DNA from 2 places in the Streptomyces sp. NPDC001292 genome. Region 2 is predicted to be linked to the other one. Evidence: riboswitches for the same ligand, from Rfam matches in the RefSeq annotation. Region 2 holds a riboswitch; the other holds the start of a gene.

Region 1 (4,299 bases), on a different contig from region 2:
GAGTTGCGCGACGGCGTCGAGCAACGGCCGGTAGAACAGCTTCTCGTGCAGCCGGCGTACGACGCTGGTGTGCCGTTTCCACTCGCGGGTGAGCTCGGTGATCGGGTCGCTGCGCAGGCCGAGCGACCGTCCGAGCCGGCGCAGATCGGCCTCGTCCTCGGGGACGAGGTGGGTGCGCCGCAGCCGGAACAGCTGGATGCGGTGCTCAAGGGAGCGCAGGAACCGGTAGGCGTCGTCGAGCTGTACGGCGTCCACGCGGCCGACGTACCCGCCGGCGGCCAGCGCCTGCAACGCGTCCAGGGTGGAGCCGCTGCGCAGCGACGGGTCGGTCCGGCCGTGCACCAACTGAAGCAGCTGCACGGCGAATTCGACGTCCCTGAGGCCGCCCGGCCCTAGCTTCAGCTCGCGCTCGACCTCGGCCACGGGGATGGTCTCGACCACGCGGCGGCGCATCTTCTGCACGTCGGCGACGAAGTTCTCGCGCTCGGCGGCCTGCCAGACCAGCGGGTCGAGCGCGGCGATGTACTGCCCGCCCAGTTCCAGGTCGCCGGCCACCGGGCGGGCCTTGAGCAGCGCCTGGAACTCCCAGGTCTTGGCCCAGCGCTGGTAGTAGGCGACATGGCTGCTGAGGGTGCGCACCAGCGGTCCGTTGCGGCCCTCGGGCCGCAGGTTGGCGTCGACCGGCCAGATCGAGCCCTCCACGGTCGTCTCGGAGCAGATCCGCATCATGTGCGAGGCGAGCCGGGTCGCGGCGCGCAGGGCCTTGACCTCGTCGGCGCCGTCCGCGGCCTCACCGACGAAGATCACGTCGACGTCGGAGACGTAGTTGAGTTCGTGGCCGCCGCACTTGCCCATCGCGATCACCGCGAGCCGGCACAGCGCGTCGTCCTCGGGCGCGGCGGCCCGCGCGAGCCGGAGCGCGGCGCGCAGGGTGGCGGTGGCGAGGTCGGCGAGCTCGGCGGCCGTCTCGGCGACATCGGTGGTGCCGCACACGTCGCGGGCGGCGATGGACAGCAGGCAGCGCCGGTAGGCGACGCGCAGCGCGACCGGGTCGGCGGCCTCGGCGAGCCCGTGCTCGAACTCCTCCACCCCCGGGTGCAGGTCGCTCGGCTCGTAGGTGACCAGCGCCCGCCAGTCGCCGGCGTGCCGGGCGAGGTGGTCGCCGAGCGCGGCGGAGGCGCCGAGCACGCCGAGCAGCCGGTCGCGCAGCGGCTTGGCCGCTATCAGCGTGTCGAGCAGCTCACGGCGGGCCTTGGACTCCGGCTGCGCCTCCAGCAGCCGGACCAGCCCGCCCAGTGCGAGGTCCGGGTCGGCGGTGGCGCCCAGCGCCTCCAGCAGCACCGGATCGTCCCTGAGCGGCGCGAGGTCCGGACCGTCCAGCAGCCGCTCGGCGTCCGAGGCATGGATGAAGCCGTGCCGCAGCAGCCGCGTGAAGGTACTGCTCCTGCGCCCCGGCGCCGTCATCCCGGCCTCCCGTCGGATCCAGCCCGTCCTGGCCAGAGCCTATCCGGACTCCCGGGCCGGAGCCCTGACGGCGGCCCGCCTCCCGCGACCGCGCGTGGGCGCAGCGGCCCGGTCGGAGATCGTCCGGAAGGACCCGGAAGCAGGGATACTTGCCGCCCACCGGACAGTACGGTCCGGAAGTCCCGCAGGTCCCTGGTGAGGACGGCGTCCGTGTCGTACTCGGCGGCGAGGGCCGCGTTCACCGCATCCACGAGGTCAAGGCCGAGCGACGCGTACCGGGCCCGCACGGAGAGCGCGGCATCGAGGATCTCGGGCGTGGGCGGGGCCAGGACCGGGCCTCCGAGCGGTACGCGTGCCACTCGGCGCGCTTGTTGCGGAGGAAGACGCACAGGTCGGGAGCGCCCTCCCGGGGAGGGTGTCCGCGTGCTTCCGGGGCCCGGCACCGAAAACAGCGGAGTGCGGTCCTCCGTATACGCCTGGTGAAAGTCACGAAAATGTAGCGGACATATCACGCACCAACCTTCACAGCAGTCACAGGCGTTGGCTAGCGTGCCCGGCGGGCACCCCGTACCCCCACCGGCGAACGACGCCGGGACGGGTGGCCTGCGCCGAGTCCGGTGCGCTTCACGGCAGCCGGAGCCGGGGACCCAACTCATCCCCTGGGGTGAATCGGTCCCGTTCACGCGTCCCCCACGGCGCGAACGGGACGGTAGGGCAGCCCTTCCGAACCACTCGCCCGAACCCGACAGCTAACCCGGTAGGCGGTCCATGGAAGGAGTCGCCGACCTTGGCGTCGCACCGCAAAGCCCGGACCACGGCCACCCGGATCGCCGGACTTCGCACGTCCCCGGCCCTCGGTCTGACGACCGCGGCCCTCACCTCCGTGGCACTGCTGTCCCAGACGGCGAACGCCGCGCCCGCGCAGCCCCACGAGCCCAGTCTCGAAGAGGTGCAGAAGAGGGTCGATGACCTCTACCACCAGGCCGGAGTGGCCACCGAGAAGTACAACGCGGCGAAGGAGAGGACCGCCACGCAGCGCAAGCGCGTGAACGGCCTCCTCGACGACGTGGCGAAGCGCACCGCGAAGCTGAACGAGGCGCGGCGCGAGCTCGGCCTGTTCGCCGCCGCCCAGTACCGCACGGGCGGGGTCTCCGGCACCGCGACGCTGCTGCTCGCGAAGGACCCCCAGCAGTACTTCGACCAGGACCATCTGCTGAGCCAGCTCACCGAGCGGCAGAAGAAGGCCGTCGACGACTACCAGACCGCGCAGCTCGCGACGACGAAGAAGCGCGCCGAGGCGACGAAGATCCTGGAGTCGCTGACTACCTCGCAGAACGATCTGAGGACCAGCAAGCTCGACGTCCAGAGGAAGCTCAGCGAGGCGCGCCGTCTGCTGTCGACGCTGACCGCCGAGGAGAAGGCGCGGCTGGCGGCGATCGAGAAGAAGAAGCAGGAGGTCGCCCGGCAGAAGGCTGCGGAACTGGCCCGCCGGCAGGCGGCGGAGGAGGCGGCGCAGAAGCGCAAGCAGGAACAGGCGGCTCAGAGTTCCGGCGCGGAGGCGAGCAGCGGAGCCGGCACGAGCACGGAAGTCGGCACGAGCACGGGCGCCGGATCGAGCACCGGCTATGCCGCCAAGGCCGCCAAGGTCATCGACTTCGCGAGGGCCCAGATGGGCAAGCCGTATGTGTGGGGGGGCGTCCGGCCCCGATTCGTACGACTGCTCCGGGCTCACGCAGGCCGCCTGGAAGTCCGCCGGGATCTCGCTGCCGCGCACCACCTGGGACCAGGTGGAGGTCGGCACGACCGTCCCCGTCTCCGAGGCCGAGCCCGGCGACCTGGTCTTCTTCTACAACGACATCAGCCACGTCGGGATCTACATCGGCGACGGCATGATGATCCACGCGCCGCGCTCGGGCACGAACGTCCGCGAGGAGTCGATCTACTACATGCCGATCCACAGCGTCGTCCGCCCCGCGTAACGCGCGTGCCGGACACCCGGCACCGGCACCGGACATGAAAGGGCCGCACGGGAGTGCGGCCCTTTCATGGGACGGCGCCGCTCAGGCACCGCGAGGAAGACGTTGGTCGTCGCGACGACGGATATCGGTCATGGTGAGCAGCCCGACCAGGCCGAACTGGCTCTGCCGACGGTCGGCGATCGTCGGCCCCATCCGCTGAATCGGCGGGAAACCAGCTCTGACCTGCGCCTACAGCACCGGCAAGTGCTTCTTCAGTTCGAAGGCCGTGACCTCCGAGCGGTACTCGTGCCACTCGGCGCGCTTGTTGCGGAGGAAGAAGTCGAAGACGTGTTCGCCGAGGGTGTGGGCGACCAGGTCGCTGTTCTCCATCAGGGTCAGGGCCTCGCCGAGGTTCTGCGGGAGCGGTTCGATGCCCATCGCGCGGCGTTCGGCGTTGGAGAGGGCCCAGACGTCGTCCTCGGCGCCCGGCGGCAGCTCGTAGCCCTCCTCGATGCCCTTGAGGCCGGCGGCCAGGAGGACGGCGTAGGCCAGATAGGGGTTCGCGCCGGAGTCGAGGGAGCGGACCTCCACACGGGCGGAGCCGGTCTTGCCGGGCTTGTACATCGGGACGCGGACCAGGGCCGAGCGGTTGTTGTGGCCCCAGCAGATGTACGAGGGGGCCTCGCCGCCGGCGCCCGCGGTGCGCTCCGAGCCGCCCCAGATGCGCTTGTAGGAGTTCACCCACTGGTTGGTGACTGCGGAGATCTCGGCGGCGTGGCGGAGGAGGCCCGCGATGAAGGAGCGGCCGACCTTGGAGAGCTGGTACTCGGCGCCGGACTCGTAGAACGCGTTCCGGTCACCTTCGAAGAGCGACAGG
Region 2 (4,299 bases):
AGGGCACGCTGTACCGCTACGACGGCCGGGGCAGCGGGCCGCTGAAGAAGCGGGTCAAGGTCTTCACGAAGTGGGCGACCAGTACGACGTGATCGTCGGCGTCGGCGACATCACCGGCGACGGCAAGAACGACCTGGTCGAGCGGGACACCGCGGGCAACCCGTACCGCAACGACGGCAACGGCGAGGGGCTCCTTCAGTGGCCGCACGAAGATCTCCGGCGGCTGGAAGGGCTACAAGGGGATCTTCTGACCGCAACCTTCACCCGGTCACCGCCGATCAGGCCGAACTTCCGGCCGGGTACCCCGGATACCCGATCGGCGTCGGGCTCTCCTCCCGCTATGCTCGGGTAGGCAACATCGCCTGGGCCCTTAGCTCAATTGGCAGAGCAGTGGACTTTTAATCCATTGGTTGTGGGTTCGAGTCCCACAGGGCCTACGGCCGCAGGAGGAGGCGAGTCCCCTCCGACCTGCCCCGCAGCGCCCGGGTCGGCTTCGGCCGATCCGGGCGCTGCGGCGTCCTCCCCGGCGGGGTCGGTCACACTGGGGGCGAGTCCGTCGCCGAGAGAGAGGGCGTCGATGCCCCACCCGTACGTCCTGCTGTCCGCCGCCGTCTCGCTCGACGGCTACCTGGACGACACCGGTCCCGAGCGCCTGCTGCTCTCCAGCCCCGCCGACTTCGACCGGGTCGACGAGGTACGCGCGTCGGCCGACGCGATCCTGATCGGCGCCGGCACCCTGCGGGCCGACAACCCGCGGCTGCTGGTGAACTCGCCCGAGCGGCGGGCCGCCCGCCGCGCCGCCGGGAAGCCGGAGTACCCGCTGAAGGTCGCGGTCAGCGCCTCCGGTGAGCTGGACCCCCGGGCGCCCTTCTGGCACACCGGCGGCGAGAAGGTCCTCTACACGACCGACGAGGGCGCGCTGCGGCTGCGGCGTACGGGCCTGGCCGCCGACGTCGTGCCGCTGGGCGCCGAACTCGGCTGGCCCCGGCTGCTCGAGCACCTGCACGACGTGCGCGGGGTGCGTCGGCTCATGGTCGAGGGTGGCGGGACCGTCCACACACAGCTGCTCCAGCAGCAGCTCGCGGACGAGGTGCAGCTCGTGCTCGCCCCCCTGTTCGTGGGGGACTCCGACGCGCCCCGGCTGTTCGGTCCCGGGACCTACCAGGGCGGGCGGCTGCGGCTGGTGGAGACGCGGACCATCGAGGACGTCGTCCTGGTGCGCTACGAACCCACCGCTCCCGGCACCGCCGGCCGCGCCGCTCCCGCGGACCGGCACTGGCTCCGGCTCGCCTGCGAGCTGGCGGCGCAGTGCCCGCCGTCCCGGACCGCGTTCAGCGTGGGCGCCGTGGTGGTCGCCGCCGACGGGACCGAACTCGCCCGCGGGTACTCGCGGGAGGGAGGCGACCCGGTCGTGCACGCGGAGGAGGCGGCGCTGGCCAAGGTCGACCCGGCGGATCCGCGGCTGCCGGACGCCACGGTGTACAGCAGTCTGGAGCCGTGCGCCCGCCGCGCCTCCCGGCCGCGTCCGTGCGCCCGGCTGATTCTGGACGCCGGGGTGCGGCGGGTGGTGACGGCCTGGCGGGAACCGGACACGTTCGTCGAGGGCGCCGACGGGACCGGGGTGCTGGCGGCCGGGGGCGCGGACGTCGTCGTGGTGCCGGAGTTCGAGCAGCGGGCCAGGGAACCGAACCGGCATCTGCTCGGCTGAGCGGGGCCTCGACGCCGGCCGGGAACCGTGTGACGAACGGCGGACGGTGAGGTGGGCGCGAGCAGCCCTCCGGATGACATATACTGGTGTCACAACGACGCGGGGTGGAGCAGCTCGGTAGCTCGCTGGGCTCATAACCCAGAGGTCGCAGGTTCAAATCCTGTCCCCGCTACTGAAGGCTCAGGGCCGGAATCCGATCAGTGGATTCCGGCCCTGAGTGTTTGGCGGGCGCAAAGGCTCTCCCGGAAGTGGGGTCAACTCGCCCGGTTTTCGGTGGTCATGGACCGTAAGGTCGGGCCGGAAGGTTGAGCGATCAAGCCGAACGGCTTGGAATCCATGGCCCGCGTCTATTAACGTTCGGTAACGCAGCACGGTCGTCCCAGCCGTCACAAGAGGCGGCTCCGTGCCCGCACGCCGAATCCCGCAAGGGAACCGGGGAACCACCAACTTGGGGTGAATCGAGCGTAACCGCCGTGCGAGCACGGTTTGTTTACGCGCGTAGGAGACCTTCCCGCTCCGAACCCGTCAGCTAACCCGGTAGGCGAGACGGAAGGAAAGGAGTGCGCCTTCGTGGCGTCCAACCCGCCTGCCCCGGAAGCTCCGTTCGCGCCGAGCCGGCAACACGGAGAGACCTTCGGCTACGACAGCCGCCGCGCCGACGAGGGCCCCTGGGAGGAGTGGAACCCCACCGCGGAGTCCATCCGTCCCGTGCGCGGTCGGCACCGCGTCGCCAAGCAGCGCGGCGGCGGGCTCGCCCGCAGCTCCACCGTTCTCGGCGTCGGCGTCATCGCCGCCGTCGGCGCGGGCGGCATGGCCAGCGCCAACAGCGGCAAGCCGCCGGTGTCCATCTCGCTGCCCGATCTGCCCTCCGTGGGCTCCCTGTTCCAGGACTCCTCCGACGCGGCCCCCGAGGGCTCGTCGGCCGCGCTCAGCAGCGTCGGCGTGGCCGCCGCCGAGGCCGAGGGCGGCACCGCGGACGCCGGCGAGGTGCTGCGCAACCGGATCATGGCGCAGGCCGAGCAGCAGCAGGTCCAGATCGAGGCCAAGGCACAGGCGGACGCCGAGGCCGCCGCCGCCAAGAAGGCCGCCGAGGAAGCGGCGAAGGCGCGGGAGGCGGCCGAGGCCAAGGCCGCCGCCGAGAAGAAGAAGGCGGAGGAGGAGGCCAAGAGGAAGGCCGAGGAGGCCAAGCGGAAGGCCGAGGAGGCGCGGCTGGCCGAGCTGGCGAGGCAGTACGCGCTGCCCACCTCCTCGTACACGCTCACCTCCGCCTTCGGCCAGGCCGGCTCCATGTGGTCCTCCGGCTACCACACCGGCCTCGACTTCGCCGCCCCCACGGGCACCCTGCTCAAGGCGATCCACACCGGCACCATCACCGAGGCCGGCTGGGCCGGCTCCTACGGTTACCGCACGATCCTCACCCTCGACGACGGCACCGAGCTCTGGTACTGCCACCAGTCGTCGATCAGCGTCAGCGTCGGCCAGAAGGTCAGCACGGGCGACGTGATCGGCCGGGTGGGCGCCACCGGCAACGTCACCGGGCCGCATCTCCACCTGGAGGTCCACCCAGGAGGCCAGTCCACCGGGACCGACCCGACGGCGTGGCTGCGCGGCAAGGGCCTCACCCCCTGACGGGCACGCCTCGACCCTCACTACACGGACCGGTCTGACGAGCCAGTGAGGCCTGTTTGCGCAACCTTTGCGGCCGGATGCGGCCCGGCCCGGAATGGGCCGCTCCGGCGCGGTTGTTGATGTTGAACATGACTTCTCTGCGCAAACTGGGTTCGTCCGATCTCGAGGTCTTCCCGCTCGCCCTCGGCGGCAACGTCTTCGGCTGGACCGCCGACTGGGAGCAGTCCTTCGCCGTCCTCGACGCCTACACGGCCGCCGGAGGCAACTTCGTCGACACCGCCGACTCCTACTCCGCGTGGGTGGAGGGCAACCAGGGCGGCGAGTCCGAGACGATCATCGGCGAGTGGATCAAGGAGCGCGGCAACCGCTCCGACGTCGTCATCGCCACCAAGGTCAGCCAGCACCCCGACTACCAGGGTCTGAGCGCCGCCAACATCAAGGCCGCGGCCGACGCCTCCCTCAGGCGCCTGGGCACGGACCACATCGACCTGTACTACACGCACTTCGACCAGCCGGAAGTCCCCGTCGAGGAGATCATCGGCGCGCTCGACGAACTGGTCAGGGCGGGCAAGGTCCGGCACATCGCCGCCTCCAACATCTCCGCCGAGCGCCTTCGGGAGTCCCTGGACTTCTCCGAGCGCGAGGGTCTGGCCCGGTACGTGGCGCTCCAGCCGCACTACAACCTGGTCTCGCGCGACACCTACGAAGGCGAACTGCAGAACGTCGCCGAGCGGTCCGGCCTGGCCGCCGTCCCGTACTACGCGCTCGCCTCCGGCTTCCTGACCGGCAAGTACCGGCCCGGTACGACGGTGGACAGCGCGCGGGCGCAGGGCGCGGCCAAGCACCTCGAGACCGAGCGCGGCCAGAAGGTCCTCACGGCTCTGGACGAGGTCGCCCGGGCCCACGGCGCCGAGGTCGCCACGGTGGCCCTGGCCTGGCTCGCCGCGCAGCCGACGGTGGCC

The links. A riboswitch is a leader RNA that binds a small molecule or an ion and turns the genes downstream of it on or off. The one in region 2 is predicted to bind cyclic di-AMP.
Region 1: linked by a shared signal. The riboswitch ahead of ACFY4A_RS01985 (NlpC/P60 family protein) and the one ahead of ACFY4A_RS30080 (M23 family metallopeptidase) in region 2 are both predicted to bind cyclic di-AMP.

What each region holds. Positions count from the first base shown of each region.
Region 1 covers NZ_JBIAXG010000001.1:456,269-460,567, reverse strand. The annotation lists gene ACFY4A_RS01990 (bifunctional [glutamine synthetase] adenylyltransferase/[glutamine synthetase]-adenylyl-L-tyrosine phosphorylase) at 1-1,464, opposite strand, end outside; cyclic di-AMP (ydaO/yuaA leader) riboswitch at 2,061-2,244, shown strand; partial or broken gene ACFY4A_RS01985 (NlpC/P60 family protein) at 2,252-3,443, shown strand; gene glnA (type I glutamate--ammonia ligase) at 3,672-4,299, opposite strand, start outside.
Region 2 covers NZ_JBIAXG010000035.1:16,299-20,597, reverse strand. The annotation lists gene ACFY4A_RS30105 (hypothetical protein) at 1-92, shown strand, start outside; gene ACFY4A_RS30100 (hypothetical protein) at 71-352, shown strand; tRNA gene ACFY4A_RS30095 (tRNA-Lys) at 365-437, shown strand; gene ACFY4A_RS30090 (dihydrofolate reductase family protein) at 578-1,708, shown strand; tRNA gene ACFY4A_RS30085 (tRNA-Met) at 1,807-1,880, shown strand; cyclic di-AMP (ydaO/yuaA leader) riboswitch at 2,111-2,267, shown strand; gene ACFY4A_RS30080 (M23 family metallopeptidase) at 2,279-3,337, shown strand; gene ACFY4A_RS30075 (aldo/keto reductase) at 3,466-4,299, shown strand, end outside.